Linked DNA regions of Idiomarina loihiensis L2TR. The protein of the gene in region 1 binds, or shares a complex with, the protein of each later gene. Links are inferred from orthologs where the notes say so. Each region holds a gene or a part of one and is shown on either strand. Other genes may lie near its edges.

The links.
Region 2: the proteins of accD (region 1) and accB are in contact, whole or in part, in a solved structure (PDB 8UXZ), measured with the Escherichia coli proteins. The link is inferred for Idiomarina loihiensis L2TR from one-to-one orthologs.

The regions. Positions count from the first base shown.
Region 1 is NC_006512.1:1,084,490-1,087,739, forward strand. What follows is about bases 1-2,989. They hold accD (acetyl-CoA carboxylase, carboxyltransferase subunit beta), read right to left. Parts: upstream 1,940-2,989; coding sequence 1,061-1,939; downstream 1-1,060. Other genes in these bases: folC (bifunctional tetrahydrofolate synthase/dihydrofolate synthase), read right to left, coding at 1-1,061; truA (tRNA pseudouridine(38-40) synthase TruA), read right to left, coding at 2,031-2,816; IL_RS05220 (FimV/HubP family polar landmark protein), read right to left, coding at 2,828-2,989. Outside these bases: more of IL_RS05220, read right to left, coding at 2,990-3,250.
Region 2 is NC_006512.1:2,447,295-2,450,125, forward strand. It holds accB (acetyl-CoA carboxylase biotin carboxyl carrier protein), read left to right. Parts: upstream 1-1,103; coding sequence 1,104-1,559; downstream 1,560-2,831. Other genes in the region: IL_RS11730 (protein-disulfide reductase DsbD), read left to right, coding at 1-486; aroQ (type II 3-dehydroquinate dehydratase), read left to right, coding at 631-1,089; accC (acetyl-CoA carboxylase biotin carboxylase subunit), read left to right, coding at 1,580-2,831. UniProt on the Escherichia coli protein: This protein is a component of the acetyl coenzyme A carboxylase complex; first, biotin carboxylase catalyzes the carboxylation of the carrier protein and then the transcarboxylase transfers the carboxyl group to form malonyl-CoA.

The sequences.
Region 1 (3,250 bases):
GCAGAAGCCTGAGAACTCAATGCGTTAGCGACACCGGCATGGTCTTTGTCACTTAACATCCCCACAACAGCAAAAATTTTATGTTGTGGATAAAATTTATTCAAATAGCGACTAGCATAAACTGCAGCCTGCGGGTTATGCGCAACGTCCAGCAAAACTTCAATACCATTAACGGTATCAGGTTGCATTCTCCCAGGTAAACTTGCCTGAGTAATACCTTCACGAATAGCCGATAAGCTGACTGGTAACGGCAATTGTTCGATAGCCGCAATGGCTGTTGACGCGTTGATAAGAGGCAGTTTTGGTAACGGCAAGTCATTCAATTGGGTGTTCTGACTACGATAACTCCAGCTTTCATCGTATTCGGTACGATGAAAGTCACGCCCGACTTGATAAAGCTTAGCCCCGATGCGCTCCGCGCTTTCTGCAATACTGGCCGTTGGACTTGCTTCACCACAAATTAATGGCTTACCCGATCTGGCAATACCGGCTTTTTCATACCCAATGTGCTCACGATTATTTCCGAGAAAAGCAATGTGGTCGATGCCGATACTGGTGACCACAGCCACGTCTGCGTCAACACAGTTAACCGCGTCTAGACGCCCACCCAGGCCTACCTCAAGAATAGCGACATCCGGAGACTGGCGACCCATTAACCAAAGCGCCGCTAACGTACCAAACTCAAAATAAGTTAATGACGTATTGTTACGAGCCTGCTCAATAGCATGAAATGCTTTAACGTGTTCGGAGTCCGGCAATTCTTGCGCATTAACCCGAACTCGCTCGCGATACTCGGTAATATGCGGTGAGGTATAAACGCCGGTAGTGTAACCTGCCGCCTGCAGAATCGTTTCCAGATAGCAAACTGTTGAGCCTTTACCATTGGTTCCGCTAACCGTTATGACTAAAGCTGCCGGCTTTAATACGCCGGCATTAGCAGCCACTCTGGCTACACGCTCCAGACCCATATCGATATTTTTCGGATGAAGTTTTTCGAGGTAGGTCAGCCACTCCTGCAGTGATGCAGTCACTGCAGGAGCTGATGAAGATATCTCCGCCATTACTCGTTTACACTTACTTCCGTAGCTTCGGTAGAAGGTAAGTTTTGCATTTTCGCCAACAAACGGGCAACAGTATCGCGCATATCACGACGGTCGGTAATCATGTCGATAGCCCCATGTTCCAGCAGGAACTCAGCGCGTTGAAAACCTTCCGGTAAGGTTTGACGAACCGTTTGTTCAATAACCCGAGGTCCGGCAAAGCCGATGAGAGCTTTTGGTTCAGCAATATGAATATCGCCCAACATTGCCAGACTCGCAGAAACACCACCCATGGTCGGGTCGGTTAATATCGAGATGAACGGCAGGCCTTCTTCGCTCATACGAGCTAAAGCCGCAGAGGTCTTAGCCATTTGCATTAACGACATCAGAGCTTCCTGCATACGAGCACCGCCGGAGGCAGAGAAACATACCAGCGGAATACGATGCTTAAGGCAGACTTCGGCAGCCAGTACAAACTTAGCCCCTACCACCGATGCCATGGAGCCGCCCATAAAGTTAAAGTCAAAGGCAACCGCGACTAGAGGAACGCCTTTTACGGTACCTTTCTCGGCAATTAGGGCGTCGTTCTCACCCGTGCTTTTTTGCGCGGCAGCAATACGGTCTTTGTATTTTTTGGAATCTTTAAAGCGCAGAACATCTTTTGGCTCTAAATCTGTGCCTATTTCTTCGCGATTGTCTTTATCCAGAAAAATATCTAAACGGCTGCGCCCGGTAACCCGCATGTGATGATCACACTTAGGGCAAACATTAAGGCTGCGTTCTAAATCAGCCTTATAAATAATATTGCCACAGGCCGTGCACTTGCTCCACACGCCCTCTGGAACGCCACGTCGTTTGTTAATTTTTGGCTTCGCAAGAATTCTTTCTATCCAGCTCATACTATTCCGCCCAAAGGCTGTTATTAGTCAATTTGATGTAGCTTACATGGTACCACAAATGGGTCAAGCAAAGAGGTCATAACAGTGACTCTTAATCGCCTAGCCACAAAGGTCCCAGTGGAGCATCGGGTATATTATAGTGTTCCGGGTAAGTTACTGCCACCAGGTAAAGTCCGCCGGGTTTCGCTGTAGCTGCAGCCTTGGTGCGGTCTTTCTGTCTTAACAATTCTCCAATCCAGTCCGGTGGCTGCAGGTGCTGACCAACAACGATCAAACTGCCGACGATATTTCGCACCATGTGATGCAAAAAGGCATTCGCCGAAATATCCACGATAATATAGTCGCCACGGCGTTCAACCGTTAAATCGGAAACCTTACGAAACGGGGTATGCGACTGGCAATGAGATGCCCGGAATGCAGTAAAGTCATGTTCACCGACAAGCGCCTGAGCAGCTTCTTGCATAACTTCAGCGTCAAGTGGTTGATGATAATGACTGACCCCTGCCGAATGGATCCCCGGACGGAATCTGGTATTGGCAATAATATAACGGTAACGTCGCGACGTAGCGCTAAACCGCGCACTGAACTCACTGTCAACTTCCCGCGCCCAGCGTACAGCAATACCAGCGGGCAGATTACTGTTCACTCCTAACGTCCAGGCAACATCAGCTCTTGGTACCGGGACATCAAAATGCACGATCTGTGCGGTAGCATGAACACCAGCATCCGTTCTGCCGGCACAAGTTACCTCAACAGGCGCATTCGCTATTTTACTCAAAGCCTCTTCAACACACTGCTGAACACTGGCTACTTCACGTTGTCGTTGCCATCCATAATAACGACTGCCGTCGTATTCAAGGCATAAGGCCATTCGCATACTACTTTATCCTACGAATCTAGTTTCTGTTGCAGCGTCTTAGCTTCATTTGCCAGCGCTTCATCATCACCTTCTGCTAATTGCTGAAGAATCTCCCGAGCTTCGTCCTCTTCGCCCATTTCAATATAGGCTCTGGCAAGATCAAGCTGACCCGACGGTTCATCATCTTGTGGAGCCCCTTCGGCATCTCCAGATTCATCATCCGGTAAAACGTCTTTTACTGCCGACGACTGATAGCGATCACTGTCTTCGTCTTCCTCATCGGCATCCGCCATTAAGGAGTCAATATCCACAAATTCATCGTCGTCGGTAGCGCTAAATGCATCAGTTTCGGCTTCGCTTTCGGTGTCGTTTTCTTCTGTAGCCGGCTCATCTTCATCGACAATATTATCCGCATTATCGGAACCACCAAATAGCGACTCTAAGTCTTTGTC
Region 2 (2,831 bases), 1.4 Mb from region 1 along the record:
CTGGCTGTTTCGATAAGCCAGCCGCTTCGGATCACCACGAAAGTTATCACTATTGTACTCTTAGCAGCGGCGGCTACTACAGGCAGTTACTGGCAGGTTAATAAAGCGCAACTGGAACAAAAAAGTCACGGCCTTTTTACTGTTGTTAGTAATGTCAGCGACATACAACAACAAGTAGCAGAAAGTGACCGATGGGTAATGCTAGACCTTTATGCGGACTGGTGCGTGGCCTGCAAGGAATTCGAGCAGTACACCTTTTCAGATGAGCAGGTTCAGGCGCAGTTTCAGGAGTTTAAACTCATTCAGGCCGATGTTACCCGCAATAACGCGCAAGACGTTGAGATTCTGAGTCGCTACAAGGTGCTGGGGCTACCCACCATTCTGTTCTTTGACCCTGAAGGCAACGAACGCCCTGAATACCGGGTTACCGGTTATATGAACGCTGAGGATTTCAAAAAGCATCTGGAAAAGATAGTTTCCGAGTAAACTTGTGCCTAAATGCGCTGATAAGACCAGTAAAGTGCTGCAATCTTGCTTTTTTTCCCTATAATACTGTTGTTATAGGAACCCAAACTGAAAGTTGTGGTCACTTTTAATAGTTTCCGTAACTTCACAGCAAATGGCGGCACAATGGCAGAACGTTTTAAAATATTAGTGCTCAATGGCCCGAATCTAAATTTACTGGGGCAGCGTGAACCAGAGCTTTATGGTAAGCAAAGCCTGGATGATATCGCTGATTCGCTGGGAGCCATTGCTAAACAACACGCAACAGCACTAGATTTCCGTCAGTCCAATGCTGAACACCAGTTAATTGACTGGATCCAGCAAGCCGCCAAAGACTCCGTAGATTATATTGTGATTAATCCGGCAGCCTACGCACACACCAGCGTGGCATTACGCGATGCGTTATTGGCTGTGAAAATCCCTTTTATTGAAGTGCACCTTTCCAATATTTATCGCCGTGAGAGCTTCCGCCACCATTCTTATTTGGCAGACGTGGCTGACGGTGTTATCTGCGGGCTTGGCGCCCGTGGTTATGAATACGCATTACAAGCAGCTTTAACTACATTGAACAATACAGATAACTAAAGGTAGACGTTAGCATGGATATCCGAAAAATTAAGAAACTGATCGAGCTCGTTGAAGAATCTGGCGTAGCAGAACTGGAAATTACCGAGGGCGAAGAGTCAGTTCGGATTAATCGTTACAGTGCGCAGCCTGCACCGATGCAATACGCGCCACAACCGCAACACGCCCCTCAGCAAGCGCCACAATCAGCTCCGGCAAGCCAGCCAGCGGCTGAACCAGCCAGTGAAGAAATTAGCGGCCACGTTGTTCGCTCTCCTATGGTTGGAACCTTCTACGAAGCTCCATCTCCTGATGCAAAGCCTTTCGTTACTGTTGGCTCTCGCGTTAATGCCGGCGAAACACTGTGCATTATTGAAGCAATGAAAATGATGAACCAGATTGAAGCAGACAAATCCGGTGTCGTTAAACAGATTTTAGTAGATAACGAAGAGCCGGTTGAATTTGATCAGCCACTGTTTATCATCGAATAAAGTAACCGCAGGTATTTGTCATGTTAGATAAAGTGGTCATTGCCAACCGTGGCGAAATTGCACTGCGCATACTGCGAGCCTGTAAAGAGCTCGGCATTAAAACAGTGGCAGTTCATTCAACGGTTGATAGAAACCTTAAACACGTTTTACTTGCAGACGAAGCAATTTGCATAGGTAAAGCGCCAGCGAACGAGAGCTACCTGAACATTCCCCGTATTATCAGCGCCGCTGAAATTACGGATGCAGCAGCTATTCACCCGGGTTACGGCTTTCTGGCCGAAAACGCCGATTTTGCTGAACAAGTTGAACAATCTGGCTTCATTTTTGTTGGACCAACGCCGGATCTTATCCGTCTTATGGGCGACAAAGTATCAGCCATTAAGGCAATGAAGAAAACCGGCGTTCCTTGCGTTCCGGGGTCGGATGGCCCTCTGGATGACGACGACGAACGTAATAAGAAGCTTGCTAAGCGCATTGGTTACCCCATTATTATTAAAGCAGCAGGCGGCGGCGGTGGTCGTGGTATGCGGGTTGTACGCGAGGAGAGCGAATTGCTCAGCTCTATCACTATGACTCAGAACGAAGCTCGCGCAGCCTTCGGTAACCCTGTTGTCTATATGGAAAAATTCCTTGAAAACCCTCGCCATGTGGAAATTCAGGTTCTGGCCGATGGACAAGGCAATGCCATTCATTTAGGTGAACGTGACTGCTCGATGCAGCGTCGTCACCAGAAAGTGGTTGAAGAGGCACCTGCGCCGGGTATCACCCCTGAAATGCGTAAATTTATTGGTGAGCGTTGTGCCAAAGCTTGTGTAGAGCTTGGCTACCGTGGCGCTGGTACATTTGAATTCTTGTACGAAAATGGTGAATTCTATTTCATTGAAATGAACACCCGTATTCAGGTTGAGCATCCGGTTACCGAGATGGTCACAGGTATCGACTTGATTAAAGAGCAGTTGCGCATTGCAGCCGGTCGTCAGCTTTCGGTCAGCCAGGAAGATGTTGTCATTCGTGGTCATGCCATTGAATGTCGGATTAACGCCGAAGACCCTGAAACCTTTACACCGTCACCGGGCACTATCACCCGTTTCCACTCTCCGGGTGGCTTTGGTGTGCGTTGGGACTCACACGTTTACGCGGATTACAAAGTTCCGCCGAACTATGACTCGATGATAGGCAAGCTGATTACTTACGGCGAAAACCGTGATATTGCTATTGCCCGTATGCGTAATGCTTTAAATGAATTGATCATCGAAGACATTAAAACCAATA